Regions from separate parts of the Salimicrobium salexigens genome, predicted to be linked through region 1. Evidence: predicted binding sites of a transcription regulator. Region 1 holds the regulator's gene; the other holds the start of a gene.

Evidence for each region. The regulator CtsR, encoded in region 1, represses protease genes until heat stress. The targets are predictions, from matches to a motif close to ATGGTCAATAAAGGTCAAACA.
Region 2: a site for CtsR is predicted at 1,615-1,635, ahead of clpP (ATP-dependent Clp endopeptidase proteolytic subunit ClpP). Genes of this name have one in related genera too.

What each region holds. Positions count from the first base shown of each region.
Region 1 is NZ_FTOK01000011.1:49,605-60,886, forward strand. It holds T-box leader at 13-230, opposite strand; gene gltX (glutamate--tRNA ligase) at 232-1,698, opposite strand; gene ispF (2-C-methyl-D-erythritol 2,4-cyclodiphosphate synthase) at 1,752-2,237, opposite strand; gene ispD (2-C-methyl-D-erythritol 4-phosphate cytidylyltransferase) at 2,255-2,932, opposite strand; gene BW931_RS11855 (PIN/TRAM domain-containing protein) at 3,018-4,124, opposite strand; gene radA (DNA repair protein RadA) at 4,207-5,577, opposite strand; gene clpC (ATP-dependent protease ATP-binding subunit ClpC) at 5,794-8,259, opposite strand; gene BW931_RS11870 (protein-arginine kinase McsB) at 8,278-9,348, opposite strand; gene BW931_RS11875 (protein-arginine kinase activator protein McsA) at 9,348-9,902, opposite strand; gene BW931_RS11880 (CtsR family transcriptional regulator) at 9,921-10,382, opposite strand; gene BW931_RS11885 (MgtC/SapB family protein) at 10,564-11,265, opposite strand.
Region 2 is NZ_FTOK01000004.1:133,804-145,085, reverse strand. It holds gene BW931_RS06330 (sugar-binding transcriptional regulator) at 1-593, opposite strand, end outside; gene BW931_RS06325 (glutaredoxin family protein) at 725-964, opposite strand; gene BW931_RS06320 (hypothetical protein) at 1,034-1,258, opposite strand; tRNA gene BW931_RS06315 (tRNA-Arg) at 1,431-1,504, opposite strand; gene clpP (ATP-dependent Clp endopeptidase proteolytic subunit ClpP) at 1,694-2,272, shown strand; gene BW931_RS06305 (HPr family phosphocarrier protein) at 2,691-2,945, opposite strand; gene whiA (DNA-binding protein WhiA) at 3,069-4,028, opposite strand; gene BW931_RS06295 (gluconeogenesis factor YvcK family protein) at 4,044-5,009, opposite strand; gene rapZ (RNase adapter RapZ) at 5,009-5,896, opposite strand; gene trxB (thioredoxin-disulfide reductase) at 6,064-7,017, opposite strand; gene BW931_RS06280 (tetratricopeptide repeat protein) at 7,090-8,088, opposite strand; gene hisIE (bifunctional phosphoribosyl-AMP cyclohydrolase/phosphoribosyl-ATP diphosphatase HisIE) at 8,202-8,816, opposite strand; gene hisF (imidazole glycerol phosphate synthase subunit HisF) at 8,813-9,571, opposite strand; gene hisA (1-(5-phosphoribosyl)-5-[(5-phosphoribosylamino)methylideneamino]imidazole-4-carboxamide isomerase) at 9,571-10,293, opposite strand; gene hisH (imidazole glycerol phosphate synthase subunit HisH) at 10,326-10,970, opposite strand; gene hisB (imidazoleglycerol-phosphate dehydratase HisB) at 10,967-11,282, opposite strand, start outside.

The sequences.
Region 1 (11,282 bases):
TGTGCCTTTAAGCACAGAGACGCTTCCGCGTGGTTCCACTCTGTTTGGAAGAACAGTCTGACTGTTCCTCCCTCTCACTTCTATAACGGGAAGGTGCCGCTTCGTCTACTGCAGGTTCGACGGAAGACTCAGGGGTGCATTTCGGGACATTCTCTTAAAACCGTTCTCAGCTGTACCGGTTCTCTCTGGGTAAGAGATATGTCCCTACTTCTCCCCGTCAGGGTTTTTTCTTTATTTCAATTCGTCCAGTGCTTTTTCAAGTCTTGCTGTCACTGTATCATACCCGAGGAGATAAATCGCGTTCGGAAGCTCGGGACCGTGGGTCTGCCCGGTAGTGGCTACCCGGATCGGCATGAACAGTTTCTTGCCTTTGTGACCTGTTTCCTTCTGAACTGCTTTCATCTGCGGCTTAATATTTTCCGGAGTGAATTCCTCAAGCTGTTCGAGGTTACGTTTGAACGCCTCCAGCACTTCCGGAACCTGCTCGCCGCGGAGAACTTCCATCGCTTCTTCATCATAATCGATCGTTTCCCGGAAAAACAGTTCGGTCAGCTCGGTGATTTCCGCTCCGTAATTCAACTGAGGCTGATACAGACTGATCAGTTCCTCCGTCCATTTCTGATCCTCCGCAGACCGGTCCGTCGAAACCTTCCCGTCTTTTTCAAGATGAGGGATCGTAAGCTCCAGTATTTCTTCAAACGAGAGGTTCTTAATGTACTGGTTGTTCATCCACTTGAGTTTCGCCGGGTCGAATACTGCCGGAGAAGTGGAGAGACGGTCTTCATCAAAGATCTCGATCAGTTTTTCAGGAGAGAATATTTCCTCTTCTCCTACCGGGGACCAGCCGAGAAGTGTAATAAAGTTGAACAGGGCGTCCGGCAGATAGCCGCGTTCGTAGTACTGGCTGATGAACTGAAGAATATGCTGATCACGCTTACTGAGCTTTTTCCTTTCTTCGTTCAGAATCAGGGTCATGTGACCGAACTGAGGCGGGGTCCAGCCGAAAGCCTCATATACCATCATCTGTTTCGGTGTGTTGGAAATGTGCTCTTCTCCGCGCAGCACGTGAGAGATTTTCATCAGGTAGTCGTCGATGGCTACGGCAAAGTTGTACGTAGGTGTGCCATTTTTCTTAACGATTACCCAGTCACCGAAATCGCTGGAATCAAAAGAAATGTCGCCACGCACAATATCAGTGAACGTATACGTTTTATCTTTCGGAACGCGTAGACGGATACTCGGCTCCCTGCCCTCGGCTTCGAACTGTTCCCGTTCTTCCTGAGTAAGGTTGCTGTGAGCTCCCGAATATTTAGGGACTTCGCCCCGGGCTCTCTGCGCTTCCCTTTCTTCCTCGAGTTCTTCCGCGGTAACGTAACACTTGTAGGCGAGATCTTTCTCCAGAAGTTCATCCACGTACTGCTGATAGATGTGAAGACGCTGCATCTGGTGGTACGGCCCGTACTCTCCACCGTGACCGGCACCTTCATCCCACTCGATTCCGAGCCATTTCAGGAAATCGAGCTGACTCTGTTCTCCACCTTCCACGTTTCTTTTTGCATCGGTATCTTCGATTCTTATAACGAAAGTCCCGTCGTTATGTTTGGCATACAAATAGTTGAATAGAGCAGTCCGCGCGTTCCCGATGTGCAGGTATCCGGTCGGGCTCGGTGCGTACCTTACTCTCACCTCTTTAGTCATACTGCTTTTCCCTCCTGTTTCTCCGTTCGTCTTTTTATCATTTTATCATTTTTTTACGTAGATTGCTGACTATTTTGCAACAGTACGGCTGCCTGCGAGGCGATTCCTTCCTTCCGGCCCGGAAAGCCCAGCTTTTCGGTTGTTGTCGCTTTTACATTGACCTGGGAGATCTCCACTTTCAAAAGACCGGCAATCGTCTTTCTTATGTCATCGATGTAAGGGGCCATCTTCGGTGCCTGGGCGATAATCGTCGCATCCAGATTACCGAGAGTGTAGCCTTCTTTTTCCGCTATTTTCCATACATTCTGCAGCAATACCCGCGAGTCGGCATCTTTGAACGCCGGGTCCGTGTCCGGAAAATGTTTCCCGATGTCGCCCTTGCCGAGCGCTCCGAGGATGGCATCTGATACAGCATGAAGCAGTACGTCGGCATCCGAATGACCGATAAGTCCCTGTTCGTGCGGAATTTCCACCCCGCCGATAATACATTTTCTTCCCTCGGCCAGCTGATGTACATCGAATCCTTGACCAATTCTCATTTGATAAATTGCCTCCTTCATCCCTTTTCTACATACGACGTCGCTTTTTGCAGATCTTCGGGAGTCGTTATTTTAATGTTGTCGTAACTTCCCCGTACGATGGAGACGTCATAGTCGAAGCTTTCTGCGAGCGCCGCATCATCAGTGGCATAAAACCCTCTGGCCCGGGCCTTTTCGTGAGCTTCCTTAATCAATTCGTACGGAAAACCCTGAGGTGTCTGCGCTGCCCATAAATCATCCCGGTTCAGCGTCTGCAATTTTCCGTCTTTCCATTGTTTAACCGTATCCGTTACCGGAACAGCCAGTAGAGCTGCCCCGTCTTTTTCAATCTTCTCCACGAGATGACGGATGCTGCTTTCCTTAACAAAAGGCCTGGCACCGTCGTGAATGAGGACCGGTAATTCCCGGTCGGAGACGGCTTTCAAACCTTCATAAACGCTATCCTGCCGTTCCTCTCCGCCGTGGATGAGGCTAATCTTCGGAAACTGATACGTCTCTATCAACTCCTGCATATCCGCTTCATCCGCCTCGTTCGTCACCAGAACTATTTCCCTGCACGTTACGTCCTGGGTGAAGACTTTCAGCGTGTGTACGATTAACGGGTCGTCCCCGATCATGAGAAACTGTTTGTTCTTTCCCGCTCTCATCCGTTTTCCCTGTCCTGCTGCAACGATTACTGCTGTATAATGTGTCATGTCCATCCTCCGGGTGTCGATTCCAAAATAAAAGCGATAACCCGATGTTATCACTTTTATAATCTCTTATTCGTTTATACCTTTTTTACAGCGCTTTTTCAAGGGATTTAGGTTTTGCGAAAATCATCCGGCCGGCTGAAGTCTGAAGGACGCTCGTAACGATTACATCAATCGTATCGCCGATAAAACTTTTCCCTTCCTCGACGACGATCATCGTTCCGTCATCCAGATACGCAACTCCCTGATTCTGCTCTTTACCGTCTTTGATGACGTGCACCTTCATTTCTTCTCCCGGAAGCACTACCGGTTTCACAGCATTCGCCAGGTCATTGATGTTGAGTACCTGCACACCCTGGAATTCGCATACTTTATTCAGGTTAAAATCATTGGTGACGACGATACCGTCTATGACTTTAGCCAGTTTGACCAGTTTACTGTCGACTTCCTGAATTTCCTCGAAGTCCCCTTCATACATTTCAACGTTCACAGGAACGTCCCGCTGCAGACGATTCAGGATATCGAGACCCCGTCGCCCTCTGTTCCGTTTTAGTCCGTCGGAAGAATCTGCAATATGCTGAAGTTCTTCCAGGACGAAGTGGGGAATGACCAGCGTCCCCTCCAGAAAATTGGATTCACAAATATCGGCTATTCTCCCGTCGATAATCACACTCGTATCGAGGATTTTTTTCCGGGGCACCTGTTCGTTTTTCTCCGTAGATGCCGCTTCTTCTTTCTTCCTGCTTTCCGACGTATTTTCTTTTCTCGCAATCGTCAAAAGGTTGAGAAATTCGTCCTTCCTCTTGTACCCGATCTGAAACCCGTAGTATCCGAGAAGAAGAGTTATGAAAATCGGAAGCAGCTGGCTGATGATCTTTATTTCAATATCAATAAGCATCGTATTGATTAAATACGCTACGAATAACCCGAAAATGAGCCCCAGACTTCCGAATAACAACTCGCCCACCGGTGCCCTGACCAGCGCATCCTCTGTCCATTTAAGAAATTTTACAATCGGGGAAACTAACCAGAACGTTAATAAGAATAGAATTAATGCACCTGCTACTGCACCTAATATCTGCTGAAGCCAAGGTTCAATTTCCCACCCGAAAGCTGTAAATGCTTCCGGCAAATACAAATACCCGATAGTACCTCCCGTAAGAATAAGGGATAACTGTACAACACGTTTTAACATTCTCTTCACCTCCTTTTAAAAAAAGTTCTTCCAAAATACTGCATCTCTCTCGTGTTACGATGTTTCACGTGGAACACAACCCCTACTCCAGGGTTGCGTCCATCGCTTCTTTGATCGTTTCCACACCAATCACTTCTATATTATCCGGTACAGTCCAGCCTTCCAGGTTTCTTGAAGGGATGACTGCCCGGGAAAACCCGAGTTTGGCCGCTTCCTGTACTCTTTGTTCAATACGGGATACGCGCCTGATCTCACCGGTAAGTCCTACTTCCCCGATAAGGATATCCGTTGCTTTCGGCACCTGATCACGAAAACTCGAAGCAATACTCACTGCGACTCCGAGGTCAATCGCCGGCTCATCCAGCTTCACGCCTCCGGCCACTTTCACGTACGCGTCGTAGTTCTGGAGGAGCAGACCTGCTCGTTTTTCCAGTACGGCCATAAGAAGAGGAACTCTGCTGTGATCGAGCCCGGTAGCCATTCTTCTCGGGTTCCCGAAAGCCGTGGGGGAAATGAGAGCCTGAATCTCCACGAGCACAGGTCTTGTTCCCTCCATCGATGCAACTACCGTTGACCCGGCCGTACCTTTGGATCGTTCTTCGAGAAATATCTCCGAAGGGTTTAATACTTCTTCGAGACCCGATTCCTTCATTTCGAAGATCCCCATTTCATGCGTGCCGCCGAAGCGGTTCTTCACGCTTCTGACGATCCGGAAAGTGTTGTGCTGCTCCCCTTCAAAATAAAGGACGGCATCAACCATATGTTCGAGCAGACGGGGGCCGGCGATGGATCCTTCTTTTGTTACGTGCCCGACGATGAACACGGGGATACCTTTTGTTTTGGCGATTCTCATCAGTTCACTCGTACATTCACGAACCTGGGACACGCTTCCCGGCGCGGAAGTGACCTCTTCCTTATATACCGTCTGAATAGAGTCGACCACCAGAAATTTCGGCTGCACCGTCTCTATATGAGCGACGATATGCTCGAGGTTCGTTTCTGCGAGAATGTACAACTGATCCGATGTAACGTTTAAACGGTCTGCACGAAGCTTCGTCTGCTTCGTCGATTCTTCACCGGAAATGTACAGGACGGGAAGGTTCTTGTCCGCTAACTGAGAGGAGACCTGAAGTAAGAGGGTCGATTTTCCAATACCCGGATCACCGCCTATTAAAACCATCGAACCTCCTACAATACCCCCGCCGAGCACCCGGTTAAACTCCGGCATCGCCGTCTCTATCCTCGATTCTTCTTTCAATGCGATAGACGTGATGCGCTCCGGTTTCGATCTGTTATCCTTATCGACCTGAAACGTGTGGCGGTCGTTCTTCCCTGTAATCGCTGTTTCCTCCACGAAAGTATTCCAGCGTCCGCATGCCGGACACTTCCCCATCCATTTAGGAGATTCGTTTCCGCACTCCTGACACACAAATATCGTCTTCTTCTTCGCCACCTTACATCTCTCCTTACTGTATATTATATACGGGATTTCTTATATATAAGTTTCATCCCCGTTTCAATTTCATTAAAAATCACCCCGGCCTTTAAAAAAGAGCCTGCAGAATATAAGTTCGGGGCGCACGGGAGAGAAACATGCAGCCTCTTCCTCTTTGTATAATTATGAGGGAATAAACAAAAAATCGGAAGGCATACGCCTTCCGATTCATACTTAAGCTTCTGAAGTTGCTGTGGATACTACGAATTCATTGTTTTCATCAAGATCGATGACCACTTTCTGTCCTTTGTGGATCGACTCTTTCAACAGTTCCTCGGACAGCAGATCTTCCACGTTCTTCTGCAGTGAACGACGAAGCGGTCTCGCACCATATTCCGGATCGAATCCTTCTTCGGCAATATGGGAGATGGCTTTATCTGAAAGTGTAAAGTCGATTTCCTGCTCCAGCAGACGCGTTCTGAGCTGGTCTGCCATGAGAGTCACAATGTCTTTCATGTGTTTTCTCTCCAGAGCATGGAAAACGATGGTTTCATCGATACGGTTAAGGAACTCAGGACGGAAAGCTTTTTTAAGCTCTTCGGTCACTTTCGATTTCATATCTTTGTGGTCCTGAGTCTGGTCTCCCATGGAAAACCCGACGTATTTATTTTCTTTCAATTCCTGTGCGCCGACGTTCGAAGTCATAATGAGCACAGTGTTACGGAAATCTACGACGCGACCTTTACCGTCCGTCAGACGACCGTCTTCAAGCACCTGAAGCAGTACGTTGAATACATCCGGGTGCGCTTTTTCCACTTCATCCAGCAACACGACGGAGTATGGTTTCTGACGGACTTTTTCTGTTAACTGTCCGCCTTCTTCATAGCCGACATAGCCCGGAGGGGAACCTACGAGACGGGACGTGCTGTGTTTTTCCATATATTCGGACATATCAACACGGATCATCGCGTCCTCTTCACCGAACATGCTTTCAGCGAGAGCGCGGGCCAGTTCTGTTTTACCTACACCTGTCGGACCTAGGAAAATAAAGGAACCGATCGGACGTTTAGGGTCCTTCAATCCCGCACGAGCCCGGCGGATCGCCTTAGCCACGGAATCGACAGCTTCCTCCTGACCGATGACGCGGTTGTGAAGCGTATCTTCGAGGTGAAGAAGCTGTTCGCTTTCTTCTGTAGTCATTTTCTTGACAGGCACCCCGGTCCAGACCGAGACGATGGAAGCTATATCTTCGACAGTCACTTCGGAATCTTCCTGTCCCTGTTTTTCTTTCCATTTTTTCTGCGTTTCTTCCAGCTCTTCGCGTAACTTCTGTTCGTCGTCGCGAAGAGAAGCAGCTTTTTCAAATTCCTGACTCTGTACAGCCGCATCTTTTTCTTTACGGACTTCTTCGAGTTTCTGCTCCAGTTCTTTCAGGTTAGGTGGAGCCGTATATGAACGGAGGCGTACTTTGGAAGCTGCTTCATCTATGAGATCGATAGCTTTGTCCGGAAGGAAACGGTCTGTGATATAACGATCGGAGAACCGGACTGCTGATTCGATTGCTTCATCTGTAATCGTTACTCTGTGGTGTGCTTCATAACGGTCCCGCAGACCCTGAAGGATCTGTGTGGATTCTTCCGTCGTAGGTTCATCCACCTGGATAGGCTGGAAACGACGTTCCAGAGCAGCATCTTTTTCGATATACTTCCGGTATTCATCCAGCGTAGTGGCGCCGATACACTGAAGATCCCCACGGGCAAGAGAAGGTTTCAGAATGTTGGAAGCGTCAATCGCCCCTTCTGCACCGCCGGCTCCGATCAGTGTGTGCAATTCGTCAATGAAAAGAATGATATTCCCTGCCTGACGAATCTCTTCCATCACTTTTTTCAAACGGTCTTCAAACTCTCCGCGGTATTTAGTACCGGCGACGACCGTACCCATATCGAGGGTCATGACGCGTTTATCCCTCAGAATCTCAGGTACTTCGTTTTCCACGATCTGCTGGGCGAGTCCTTCTGCAACTGCAGTTTTACCGACACCCGGCTCCCCGACGAGTACAGGGTTGTTTTTCGTACGACGACTCAATACCTGTATGACACGCTGAATTTCTTCACTACGACCGATGACCGGGTCGACGTTTCCTTCTTTGGCAACGGACGTCAAGTCCTGGGCAAGGGAGTCGAGTGTAGGGGTGGTTTGACCGCTGCCCTGAGCAGCTCCACCGCCCTGGTTGCCGCCGCGACGACCCTGGCCGCCGGTCGATTCATTGTTCCCCAGCAGCTGAAGTACCTGTTGGCGGGCTTTATTCAGACTGACACCGAGATTGTTAAGCACTCGTGCAGCCACTCCTTCTCCTTCGCGGATCAGACCGAGAAGAATATGTTCCGTGCCTACGTAAGAGTGCCCCAATTTGCGGGCTTCGTCCATGGAAAGCTCAATCACCTTCTTGGCGCGCGGAGTATAGTGGATCGTCTGGGATTTCTGTTCTCCTGCACCGATCAGGTTCTCCACTTCCGTCTGGATGGTTTCAGCTTCCAGTCCAAGCGCAGTCAGCGCTTTCGCTGCAATACCCTCACCTTCTTTAACGAGACCTAACAGCACGTGTTCCGTACCGATATTACTGTGACCTAGACGCACGGCTTCTTCCTGGGACAATGCAAGTACTTTTTGTGCTCTTTCTGTAAATCTGCCAAACATCATAATTTGTTACCTCCTTCATTAGTTATCATCTTCAAGATTTATTCTTTCCCTGATCAGAGTCGCCCGTTTGATATCCCGGTCTTCGGGGTCCAGGGATTCTCCTGCGTACTGCTGGAGAAATCCGGGCTGGGTCAGTACCATCAGTTCATTTAAGATGGTGCGCGGTATGTCTTTCAGAAAATCCAGATCAATACCGAGACGAAGATCCGACAGACAGCCTGCTGCTTCTTTTGAAGTGATGACCCGGCTGTGTCTGAGCGTACCATAAGAACGATAAATACGATCTTCCAGCTGCACAGGTGAACGATTCATCAGTGTCTGTCTTGCCTTGCGTTCCTGCTCAATGAGCTGCTGCACAACGCTGTGCAGATCTTCCACGATGTCTTCTTCTGATTTACCCAGAGTAATCTGGTTTGAAATCTGAAAAAGATTTCCCACCGCTTCACTGCCTTCACCATATATTCCCCGCACGACGAGACCCAGCTGGTTGATTGCAGGAGTCATACGATTAATCTGTTTAGTGAGGGCGAGCGCGGGCAGGTGCATCATGACAGAGGCCCTCATTCCTGTTCCCACATTTGTCGGGCATGCAGTCAAATATCCGCGCTCTTCGTCAAAGGCGTAATCTATTTTCTCTTCAAGCCAGTCATCCAGCTGAGAGGCCTGTTCCAGAGCTTTATCAAGCTGAAAACCCGGGAAATACAGCTGAATGCGAAGATGATCTTCTTCATTGACCATAATCGACACCTGTTCATTTTCACTGATAATGGTAGCTGCATTTTCTCTGTCTTCAATCAGATGGGGGCTGACCAGATGCTTCTCTACGAGCACCCTTTTTTCTATCGGCTGAAGATCATCCATCTTCACGAGCTGCAGCCCTTCATATTCACGGAAAGAACTATCGGTAAAATGTTCATCCATGAAGGAAAGGACCTCCTCCAGCGGTTCACCTCTTGCTACCGTGGGGAATGGCTGGGAAGAGAAGTTTCTTGCAAGCCGGATGCGACTGCTCAGTACTATATCACTGTCCGGTCCGTCGTGCCGCATCCACGGACTGATAGCCTCATTCATAAATTTCTCAAGAGACATCAGGAATCACCGCCTTTATCCTGGTTCAATTCTTCTTCAAGTGTTCTGATTTCATCTCTTACCTTGGCAGCTTCCTCGAATTCTTCCTGGTTGATAAGCTGATGAAGCTTTTCCCGGTGTTTCTCAATATCTCTGCGAAGATTCAGATCCCCGCCGGCTCGTTTTGGAACTTTGCCGTGGTGAGTCGTATTTCCGCTGTGCACCCGTTTCAGAATCGGATCCAGCCTTTCATTGAACGTCTCATAGCACGTGGCACAGCCGAATTTCCCGGCCTTCGTGAATTCCTGATAGGTCAGACCGCATCCGGAACATTGAAGACTTTCCTTCTGCTGCTGCTGCTTATTCCCCTGAAATAACTTTCCGGCACTTCCGCTGCCTTCCATATGAAAAAGTCCGGACAACAAATCATTCAGAGAGAACTTCTCTTCTTCCTGATTCATGTACCCCTGTTCCTTGGCACAGGAGTCGCACAAATGAACTTCATTTTTTTCACCGTTGATCACTTGGGTCAGATGAACAGTAGCCGGATACTTCTCACAGCGCTGACATTGCATACAAGCACACTCCTTTCTCTACTTATATTTAAGCTTCGATAACATAGCCGTCATTACTCTCGATCGTATTTCATCACGGAACGGTAATGGGAAAGCTAACGTATTTCTATCAATAACGCTCAAAATAAGTTCGGACTCTCTCGTCGTAATCACTTTATTTTCAAGCAGCCGTTCCACGATATCCAGAGCTCTAGACTGGGATACCTGCGGCTGAATGAGCAGTAATACTTCGTCGATGAGGTCGGCTTCATCCAGATGATGAATACGGCGGATGCGAATATATCCGCCACCGCCTCTTTTACTTTCCACTATATACCCTTTTTCCACAGTAAAACGGGTCTTAATCACATAATTGATTTGAGAGGGCACACACTGAAATTTTTCAGCCAGATCACTACGTTTTATTTCGATGACCTGATGCGGGTTATCCTGGATTATATGTTTCAGATATTCTTCGATGACATCGGATATATTCCGCATGGCCCTCCTCCTTCCTTTGACTTTGACTATCTTTGACTATAATTTTATTATACTCAAAATCATGAAGCATTCAACTATTTTGTTTACAATAGAACCTTTCCCTGAACACCCTCCCATTAAAAGCATTTTGTCGGCAAATCATCATATCCTATCTTTACAAAAAAAAGCCGGGAGCAGGCTTTTAGAATCTGTGGATTACTGAAATTTCCCCGTCGAGTTTTCCCAACTCTTCCATTAAGGTTTGATCATCCAGTGTATTTGTTTTTGATAATTTCAAAATCATATAGATATGATCTTCTTTTTTGATTTCCACCTTTTCGATTTCAACTTCAAGATGTTCCAGCAGTGCAAAAATCTCCTTTACACCTTTCTGGTCTGCCACTGTAAGGTGATAAGCACCCTTTGCTACGTGCCTGAGATATTTTTCTTCCAGGTTATTCAACAGGATGAGGCTGAGAAGGACAAGAAAAGTGGCCAGCACCGCAATGTCGTACATGCCTGCTCCGACAATCAGTCCAATCCCCGCAACTGTCCATATAGAAGCGGCTGTCGTCAGGCCACGTATGGTGCTTCCGTTTACGATAATCGTACCTGCTCCAAGAAAGCCGATTCCGCTGATAACATAAGAAGGAATGCGGGCAGGATCAAAGCGGATATTGTCATATTTCTGGATATATTCTTCAAATCCGTATAGGGATAAAAGCATCATAATACACGCTCCGACACCAACAAGTATGTGGGTACGGAATCCGGCAGAGTGCCGTTTCAGTTCTCTTTCAAAACCTATCAGTCCTGAAAGAAACAGTGCAATCACCAGTCTGATCGTAAAAATATCAAAGTCTTCGTCAATAAATCCCGAAAAAAATTCTTTGAATTCTTCCATCCTGCTCCCCGCCTTTC
Region 2 (11,282 bases), on a different contig from region 1:
ATCGCTTTTTTGGCCATTTCCACACAAATCGTATTCGCCTGATGTTCCACCCGTTCTCCGAGGCCTCCCCGCGCCGGAACGAAGAGCCAGTCTTCCATCCCGGCCGAAGGGGTCATTCTCGAAGCCACGGAGGCCATCGTCGTCCCCCCGGTCACTGCAAGCGTCTGACCGGGTCCCGAAATAGACTGCAGGTACGTGACGCACGCTTTTCCCATTTCCTCTTTCACCCACTCGGACTCGTCGCTGTCGCCGGGTACGACGATGACAGACTCCAGTTTTAGCTTTTCCCTTAAACGGTCTTCTAAAACCTTCACCCCTGAAACTTCCCTCATGTAAGGGGCCATGTTCTCAAGCAGGGACTTACCTTCCCCGGTAAGCAACAGCCCCCGCGTCGTCACCTCCACCATTCCGCCGTTTTGCAGAAAGGTGACTTCGGAGCGTATGCTGCGCTCCTTGAGATTCAGGTTATCCGCAAGCGTCCTGCGTCCGATCGGTTCCATAAGTGAAACGTAATGGAGAAGCCGATATCTGTTCTGAATAATCTCCAGAACATCCGGATAAAGTTTCTTCTGTAATTCTATCCATTCTTTCATAAACATTGCTCCTTCAGTTTAAAAAGAAGATCGGGGCAATAACGTCCCACTACATCATTTTGTGTCCCGCTAGGAGCAAAAAATATTTCCTTCACAAACTATACTACCAACTGCTGTTGAAAAGTGCAAGTTTAATACTTCTGCAAGCGCTCTCTTACAGCATTTTCGCTCAACTGCGGAAAAATGAGTTCCTCGCCATTCACATGTACGACCGGAATCTGGAGGGCGTACTTTTCATGAAGATCATCGTCCTCCTCTATATCCTTTTCCCGAAATTCAAAAGAATAATCATAAGCGAGCAGATCTATCCAGACTTTCACTTCTTCGCAAAGCGGACAGTTATTTCTTGAAAACAGAGTGATTTCGTTCATCTCCATCCCACCTTCACTTCCTCTTCATTTTACCACTGATGGAAAAGTTTTTCACTTAAAAAGAAGCAGCTAGGAAGCATGCTTCTTTCCATCGTAATAACCGCTGTCTATTTTTCTTTCTTTCGATTGAAGGAACGTGATCAGTTCTTTTTCCACCGTCCATCTGGGAGCCCGTTCTATCAGTTCATGATTAAAAGAAATTCTGCTCTGTGTCTTCATATCGAACAGATGAATTCTCCGGCTCTCCATCAACTGTTCCGTCCATAAAATCGTAAAGCGGATAACTTTTGCCATAGCAGTACCTCCCTGGTCCAAAGCGATTCAGCCGGATGCCTGCACGACTTTTAAGTCGAACAGTTCCGGCTGTCTGACCTTTTCTGAATGAAGAACACCAATGATTTCACTGCTTATATTGTAACAAAAAAGCCCTCCAAATGATATTGGAGAGCTTTCCGGTATATACAAGTGCGCCCGAGAGGACTTGAACCCCCGACCTATAGAACCGGAATCTATCGCTCTATCCAGCTGAGCTACGGGCGCATATCGACACAAAAACCATTATAAAGGGTATGTCTTCAGAACGCAAGTCCCCTTTAAATGTTTATTTCATCCGGATTAGGGAAACAATATTCGTGGATATGAAAGTAAATTGTTTGACCTTCATTGACCATAAAGGTATGATGAACATACAAAATCATTCATTGAGAATGTAATGAGGAGGAATACATTATGAATCTAGTACCAACAGTAATTGAACAGACGAACCGCGGGGAACGGGCTTATGATATTTATTCCCGGCTGTTAAAAGACCGGATTATCATGCTCGGCAGTCCGATCGATGATAACGTATCGAACTCGATCGTAGCCCAGCTTCTATTCCTGGCTGCGGACGATCCCGATAAAGACATCTCCCTGTACATCAACTCTCCGGGCGGTTCCATCACTGCCGGTATGGCTATCTTTGATACGATGCAGTTCATTAAACCGGACGTTTCCACTATCTGCACAGGTATGGCAGCTTCCATGGGTGCTTTCCTGCTTAACGCCGGTACGGAAGGCAAGCGCTACGCACTTCCGAACAGTGAAGTGATGATCCACCAGCCACTCGGCGGTACTCAGGGTCAGGCTTCCGACATCGAAATCCATGCCAACAGAATCATCAGAATGAGAGAGAAACTGAACAAGATTCTCTCCGAGCGTACCGGTCAGCCTTATGAAGTTATTCAGCGCGACACGGACCGTGACAACTTCATGGATGCTCACGAAGCAGTGGACTATGGTCTGATCGACAAAGTAATGGAGAACTAATTTCACTATTACGACTCTATATTGAAAAACACTTTAAAAGCGGGCAGTATGGATCTTTTCCATACTGCCCGCTTTTTTTATTTGGTGCACCTCTTTCCTTCCCTCCACGTGCTCCCGAGGGAGGTGAAGGGAAGGATTATCACGTAATCGTGACGTTCAGCACGATTTTTCCCCTCCGAAGGTCACGAAAACCGCTTTTTCCTTCCTTTCGGAGAGAAGGAAGCGGGCTGAAGGGCAGGATAACGAAACTCCCGGTGCCTGAAATCATGACCGGGCAGTACAGACTCTCTTCTCTGAATGCAAAAAACCGGACGTCACGGACCGTCCGGTTTCATGTATGCTATTCAGTTTTGATACAGACTTCTTTTACCTCTGCTCCGGAGACTTTTCTCTGTATGTATATTTTTCAACTGAGCATTTATGCCTCTTTTACAAATTCCTCGAGCTTCGTCATGGCTTCTTCTTCATCATGCCCGTCCGTAACAAGCACTACTTCTTCGTCACCTGCGACAGCCAGACTCATCAGTCCCATTATACTTTTGGCATTTACCCGCTTTTCGTTCTTTTCAATGAAGACGTCCGAGCTGAAACGATTCGCCAGCTGGACGAACTGGGCGGCAGGTCTCGCCTGCAGTCCCGTGGATAATTCGACTTTCACCTTTTTTTCTATCACCGGTCATCCTCCTTCTTATAATCTATTTTGAAAGCGCATACAGTCTGTTCGAAAAAAACGTCCCCGGGGAAAGGGTGACGTTTCCAGTGGTTCTCATTATAGCATGAAAACCGTTTTAATACATCAGGTCCTCCCCGAAGTCCCGGAGACTTCCCCTCGTCTTACTTTTTCAGCGAATTCATCGATTTTTTTCAGACGGTGATTGATTCCGGATTTACTGATCTTGCCGCCCGGAACCAGTTCACCGAGTTCCTTCAGCGAGACGTCCTGATGCTCGAGACGCACCCGGGCCAGATCTCTCAGCTTCGGCGGCATCGCGTCGAGACCTACTGTTTTATTGATGAAACGGATGTTTTCCACCTGACGGAAGGCAGCTCCGATCGTTTTGTTGAGGTTGGCCGTTTCACAATTGACGAGACGGTTCACCGAGTTTCTCATATCACGGACAATTCTTACGTCTTCAAACTTGAAAAGCGCCTGGTGAGCGCCAATATTACTGATAAATTCGGTGATTTTCTCCGCTTCCTTCAAATAAGTGATGAAACCGTTTCTCCTCTCGAGCGTACGGGCGTGAAGGTCGAACGTGTTCATCATTTTGCACAGTTCTTCGTTGTGATACTCATCCGAAGAATTCATTTCCAGATGATAGGAAGACGTTTCAGGGTTATTGACGGACCCTCCGGCAAGGAAAGCCCCGCGCAGATAAGCCCTTTTTCCTTTCGTCGTACCGGAATACTTAGCGGGAATCTTTTTATTGACGGAAAGAGGTCCCTCCAGTATTTCCAGTTCCTTCAGTATTACTTCGGCATTCTCTTTCATCCGGACGATGTAGACGTTGTTTTTCTTCAGACGCATCTTCTTACGTACGAGCAGTTCGGCCGGGTAAGGAAACAGCTGCTTCATGAGCGTATAAATACGGCGGGCGATTGCTGCGTTTTCCGTCTGTACGTCCAGCAGATACTGTTTGTTTCTGAGCGAAAAAGTGCCGTTCATCCTTACAAGGGCTGCGAGTTCCGCTTCATTGGCTTCGAGGTCTTCTTTCATATTCGTAAGTTCTTTCTTTATTTCAGAGGCGAAGGACATCGTCATCCCTCCTTTCTAAACGCTGCGGTCGTTTATCATGTTGTACAGCAATTTGGACAGCTTCTCAGGGTCGTGACGGATCACCTGTTTTGTTCTGTCAATGATGTCTTCTTCGATAATCCTTATATTCATCGATCGCAGGCGGTCGAGGTCGTAGCTGACCGGCTGTGCGTTCTCTTTTGCGTAAAGTTCACGCATCTCGGAGCGGATAGGCTTATTGTGCACAATGATGGAATCCACCACGTCATCCCCGATGTGATCATGGATCGCCTGCAGATGATCGGCGGCTGTGTAGTGGGAAGTCTCCCCTTCCTGGGTCATTACGTTACACACATACGTTACAGTCGCTTTTGTTTCGCGGAGCGCCTCTTTCACTTCGGGGATGATCAGATTCGGGAGTATACTTGTGTAAAGGCTTCCCGGCGAAATGACGATCAGTTCGGAATCCATGATAGCATCAATGGCTTCCGGCAGAGGTTCGGCCGGCGTCGGGCTCAGGAACAGATGTTTGATCCGCTTGTTCGCCTCCGGTATCTTCGATTCACCGGAAACGATCGTCCCATCATCCATCTCGGCATGGAGATTCATCGAGTATTTGGATACAGGATAAATATCCCCTTTTACGTTAAGGACGCGGGAGAGCTGCTTGATCCCATCATAAAAATCACCCGTCATATTTGTCAGTGCAACGAGAAGAAGGTTCCCCATCGAATGGCCGGACAGGCCGTTCCCATCCGGAAACCTGTGTTGGAAAAGATCGAGCAGAATCGGCTCCGCTTCCGATAAAGCGGCAATTACGTTCCTGATGTCCCCCGGAGCAGGGATTTCCATCTCCGAGCGTATCTTTCCGGAGCTTCCACCATCATCAGCGATTGTCACCAGAGCAGACAGAGAAATAGGCTGCTTTTTCAGGCCTCTGAGAAGAACGGGCATCCCCGTTCCTCCCCCGACGACGAGCACTTTGTTCTCCGGCTGTCCCATCAGGAAAGTTCCCTTCTCTTTTCGATGTCCCTGTGCGTCACTTTCGTGAGGAAATCCTCCGCGAAATGCTGAGCCAGAAATTCGGCAATCGCTACAGAACGGTGCTGACCTCCCGTACATCCGATCGCCACTACAATCTGGGACTTCCCTTCTTTACGATAGCGGGGAAGCATGAAAGCCAGCAGATCCTTCAGTTTATCGAGGAACTGTTTCGTTTCGGCCCATTTAAAAACGTACTGGACCACTTCGTCGTCAAGGCCGGTCTTCGGCCGCATCGTCTCCATATAATGGGGGTTGGGAAGGAAACGCACGTCGAACATAAGATCCGCATCAATCGGCACACCGTGTTTAAAACCGAAAGACACCATCTGCACAGAGAATACCTGCTGCTCTTTCTCTTTAAATGTCTGAAGTATATCTTCGCGCAGCGCCTTCGGTTTCAGATCCGTGGTATTGAATATAGTCTGCGCTCTTCCCCTCAGCTCATCAAGCATTTCCCTTTCTTTCTTTATGCCTTCGAGCGGCAGCCCCTTCGGTTCGAGCGGATGGCTTCTTCTCGTTTCTTTATAACGGGACACCAGTTCCTGATCTTCGGCATCAAGGAAAAGTATATGATCCTCGACCCACTCTTCCTGGCTCAGAGCATCAAGCGACTCGATCAGTGAGTCGAAAAATTCCCTTCCGCGAAGATCCATTACGAGAGCGACGTTCTGGATATTGTTGCTCGGGTCCTTCATCAGTTCCAGAAATTTCGGAAGAAGCGTCGGAGGCAGATTGTCTACGCAGAAGTAGCCGAGATCTTCAAAACTCTGAACAGCCACCGTCTTACCGGCGCCTGACATACCGGTGATAATGACAAGTTTCGCTTTATATGCTTGCGGATCCATACTTTTCCCCCTTATCGGTACGTTGCTTTTTATTCTTCCTCATTATACTACGTTTTCGCAGCCTTATACAAAAAAGCGCAGGTGATAAACACCTGCACCTTAAAGATATACCTTAAAAAAGGGGCGACAGCCCGACGGGAGAACCATTACTCCCGTCCGTACGTTTCTCAGGAACCTACTTTTTCAAGTTCTTCCATCAGGTTCTCGATATAGTTTTGCGCAGACTGGGCGGCAATACTGCCATCTCCTGTAGCCGTCACAATCTGACGGAGCTCTTTATCACGGATATCCCCGGCAGCAAAAACACCCGGTACCTTCGTCTCCATTCTTTCATCCGTCTCGACGTACCCTTCCTCATTCGTAACACCGAGGTCAAGGAAAGGAGTATTGAGCGGGATGAGACCGATATAGACGAATGTTCCGTCTGTTTTCAGATCGTACTCTCTCTCTTCATTCTTATCATAGAGAGTGACACTGCCTACTTTACCGTTCACTTCGTTGATGGAACTGACAGTTGTGTCCCAGATAAAGTCGATTTTATCGTTCTCGAAAGCACGGTCCTGAAGAATCTTCTGGGCCCGAAGTTCGTCACGACGGTGAATGATGGTAACTTTGCTGGCGAAGCGTGTAAGATAAACACCCTCCTCCACAGCAGAGTCGCCGCCGCCGACAACAACGATTTCCTTATCGCGGAAAAAGGCGCCGTCACATACGGCACAATAGGATACGCCGCGGCCTCCGAGCTCTTTTTCTCCGGAAACGCCGAGTTCTTTGTATTCGGCACCGGTAGCGAGAATGATAGAGCGCGCTTTATATTCTTTCTTTCCGGCTACTATCGTCTTGTACTCCTTGCCATCGATGATTTCTTTGATATCTCCGTAGGCGTATTCGGCACCGAATTTCTTCGCGTGGCCGAACATTTTATTGGATAGGTCCGGCCCGAGAATGCTTTCGTAGCCCGGATAGTTTTCTATATCTTCCGTATTCGCCATCTGACCGCCCGGAATTCCGCGTTCAATGATCAGTGTGCTCATGTTTGCCCGTGAAGTATAAACAGCCGATGTCAGTCCCGCCGGCCCTGCACCGATAATAATAACGTCATAAATGTTCTCCTCATTCATGGTTATTCACTCCTTTGTCTTTCAATCTTTCATCATCATAGTAAATTTGTCACAGTCCGTCTATTTATTTGCTTATCCGATGATCCACGGACCTTCCGTTTCCGTCAGGACAGGGAATCGGGCTCGTCCCTTCTTCCACAGTTCTTCCGCTTTATGAGGATCTCCGGTATGGAAAGAGGCGATGCTGTACCATTTCATGTACTGATACCGGTTTTTCACAGCTTTTTTACCGAGCTTCCGGAACCGTTCCGCCGCTTCCATATATTCCCCAGCTCTCGTAAGAGCCGTCGCTACGGCCAGCTGCTGTTCCTCATGCATCGGGAAGACGTTTTTCAACTGGTGAATGTGGTGTTTCACGAGTTCGAACTGATTCATCTCCACGTAAAACGTTACCAGGTTGATATGACAATGGATATCCTCCGGCGACTCTTCGGCCCAGTCCCGTTCCATCTCCACCGCGGCTTCCTGTTTCCCGGTATGGAAAAGCGCGTAAGCATACTGATGCTTCGTCAGCGGAAAGGAAGGGAACAGTTCCATCATTTCATCGAGAAGCGCAAGGGCTTCCTGCCACTCGTGATGTTCAAGGTGGTAATGGACCGTTTCCTGGTAGACAAGAAGCTCGTCCTCTTCATCAAATTGAAATTCCTCGCGTTCTTCCGGTTCAAGGGAATCGATCATTTCCTTAAGCTGTTCCGCGGCTTCGCGGAACTCCCCGTCCTCGTCTTTCTTCATATACGTGTCGATATGCCTGCTGGCGTCCTGAAAAAGTCCGAGATGAGCGTAGTTGTTCGCCATAAGATAATAACAGTCCGGATAGGCGTCCCCTTTATCGCGGAGGACGTCTGTCAACAGCTGGTTCGCTGCATGATAAGAACCAACTTCCGTATAGACGACGGAAAGTTGGCATTTATACAATGGTTCGTTTTCATTTATTTCTATCGCTTTCCGCAACCAGCGCACCGCCCGGTCGAAATACCGGTTCTGAAAAGCCTGTACCCCGTGGCTGAAATAAAAACTGCTGGTCGGGACAAAGGGAATGACTTTGCTCTCTTCCTCTACCATCGTCGTCATAAATTGCCTCCTGTTTTTCGTTCCGTATCAAAAATACTACCAATTATGCAGTATATCATAAAACGGAGCGAGTGGTGAGAGGTTTTTTCATTTAAGACAAAAGGACGCGTGAATCAGTTACTGTGGCGCTCCTCGAGGACAGCAAGAACGTCATCCAGAGGGACGTTTCTGTCTGTCAGAAGCATCAATAGGTGGAAGAGCAGATCGGCCGATTCAAGAGCCAGTTCTTCGCGGTCATCATTCTTCGCGGCGATTATGACTTCCCCGGCTTCTTCCCCGATCTTTTTCGCAATCCGGTCGACTCCTTCCTGGAACAGTTTCGACGTATACGACCCTTCCGGAAGTTCCGCTTTTCTTTTAGCGAGAAGTTCTCCGAGTTCTGTCAGCATCCGGTAACGGTCCGATTCCTCCGTATGCAGAGCGTCCTTGAAGCAGCTGTAACTGCCGGTATGACAGGCCGGTCCTGCCGGTGTGACCTGCACGAGCACAGCGTCCTGGTCACAGTCATAAGTAATAGCTTCCACCTTCTGGGTATTCCCGGACGTTTCCCCTTTGTGCCACAGCTCCTGCCGCGACCGGCTGTAAAAAACCGTCTCTTTTCTCTGCAGCGTCTGTTTCAGTGCCTCTTCGTTCATATAGGCGAGTGTCAGCACTGTTTTGGAACGGGCATCCTGGACAATGGCCGGGACTAGCCCTTTTTCATCGAATACGACATCTTCTATTTTCACCGTACTTCCACTCCTTTATTTCTCAGATAGTCTTTCACATTTTCAATCGACGTTTCTTTGTAATGGAAAATAGAGGCTGCAAGGGCGGCATCAGCGTCCACTTCCGTGAACACTTCATGGAAATGTTCTTTGTTTCCGGCGCCTCCGGAGGCTATAACAGGAATCGTCACTATGTCCTGAACGGCTTTCAGCATTGCAAGATCGAAGCCCGTCTTTTCACCGTCCTGGTCCATGGAGGTGAGAAGAATCTCTCCCGCTCCGAGACGCTCCGCTTCCTCGGCCCATGCCGTGACCGTCCGTTCAGTCCGGTGACGGCCGCCCGCAGTGTAGACGAACCATTCACGCTTTTCTTCATCCCAGTTTCCGTCAATGGCGACGACGATACACTGGGACCCGAAATAATCCGCACCTTCTCTTATGAGAGCCGGCCTTTTTACGGCCGCCGAGTTGACAGCTACTTTATCCGCCCCGTTCCGCAATGTTTCCCGCATATCTGCGATAGTCCGGATTCCGCCGCCGACGGTGAACGGAATGAGAAGTTCGGAGGCTACTTCCCTCACCACATTGATCATCGTTTTCTGTCCTTCGTGCGTTGCTGAAATATCGAGAAAAACGAGCTCGTCCGCGCCGGCTTCGTCATACATCTTCGCCAGTTCCACCGGATCACCCGCATCACGGATGTCGACGAACTGTATACCTTTTACGACTCTTCCCTCTTTGACATCGAGACAGGGGATGATGCGCTTTGCGAGCATTACACTTCCTCCTTCAGCGCTTCCGTAAGCGTGAAGCGTCCGGTATAAAGAGCCTTACCGATAATCGTACCGCTGATATTTTTGTGATGCTTCAGCTTCCGTATATCCGCAAGCCCCTGAATGCCGCCCGAGGCGATTACTTCGGCGCCCGTCTCTTTAGCGAGTGCCGCGATTTCCTCCGTATTCGGGCCGGAGAGCATGCCGTCACGCGCAATGTCTGTATAGATGAAAGTCGCAGCGCCCGCTTCCTGTAACTCCCGGCCAATGTCCGCCGCCCTGATCTCCGAGGTTTCAAGCCAGCCTTCCGTCGCGACGTACCCGTCTTTTGCATCAAGTCCGATGACGATGCGGGAGCCGTACGTACGGAGAAGTTCTTTCGTCAGCTCCGGATTCTTCACGGCAAGCGAGCCGATGATGACCCGGTCCACGCCGGCATCAAGATAAAAGGCTGCGTCTTCCATGGAACGGATACCGCCGCCGACCTGAATCCGGCTGTCCAGCTCTTCTGCTGCACGGATGACGTCGCGGGCGTTTTTTCTGGATCCTTCTTTCGCCCCGTCCAGATCCACCATATGTATCCACGACGCCCCTTTTTCCGAAAAGTCGCGGGCCACGTCGAACGGGCTGTCGCCATATATCGTTTCCCTGCTGAAATCTCCCTGCTCGAGACGTACGCATTTGCCGTTGCGCATATCAATCGCAGGATAAATGGTAAAACTCATATTTCCACCTGCTCTCCCTGTATAATTACTGCTTACCTGCGGGTGATGTCCCGTTTCTCCACTTTGCTGCAGAAGTTATCAAGCAGCTGAATTCCGGCCCTGCCGCTTTTCTCCGGATGAAACTGACTTGCCACGACATTCCCGCGCCCGATGATGGCCGGGACCTCCCGGTGGTAATCGGCGGTTGCCAGCAGAACGTCTTCGTCCTCCGTCTCCACTACGTAGGAGTGAACGAAATAGACGTATTCCTCCCCGACGTTTTCAAGTACAAAGTGGCCGGGATGATGAAGTGTCAGCCGGTTCCACCCCATATGAGGAACCTTATACTTCATCCCTGCATCCGTTACACCCCGGAAACGCTTGATCGTTCCTTCGAAAACTCCCAGTCCTTCCGTAAAGCCGCCTTCTTCACTGCTTTCGAACAGCAGCTGCATACCGAGACAGATCCCGTAAAACGGTACGCCCCGATCGATCTTTTCTAAGATGAACTGGCGGAAGCCGTGCTCTCCGAGAGCTTTCATCGCATCCGGAAAAGCACCGACACCCGGCAGTATAAGACCGTCGGCATGCTCCAGCTGCTCCGGCCTGTCTCCTATGCAGTATTCCACATCCAGGCGTTCCAATGCTTTTGATACGCTGAAAAGGTTTCCCATTCCGTAATCGATGATTCCGATCATGACAGACTTCCTTTCGTACTCGGCACTCCTTTGACCCGTGGGTCGACCCGGGTCGCTTCGTCGAGGGCCCGGCCGAGCGCCTTGAACATAGCCTCGACGATGTGGTGGGAATTATGACCGTGGTGGACGATGATGTGTAAGTTCATTCTCGCTTCCAGAGCCAGTTTCCAGAAAAATTCGTGAACATTTTCCGTATCGAACGTCCCGATTTTCTGAGAAGGGATGTCCGCATGCCACTCGAGATGAGGCCGGTCCGACATATCGACGGCTACCGTGACGAGTGCTTCGTCCATCGGAAGCATCATCGATCCG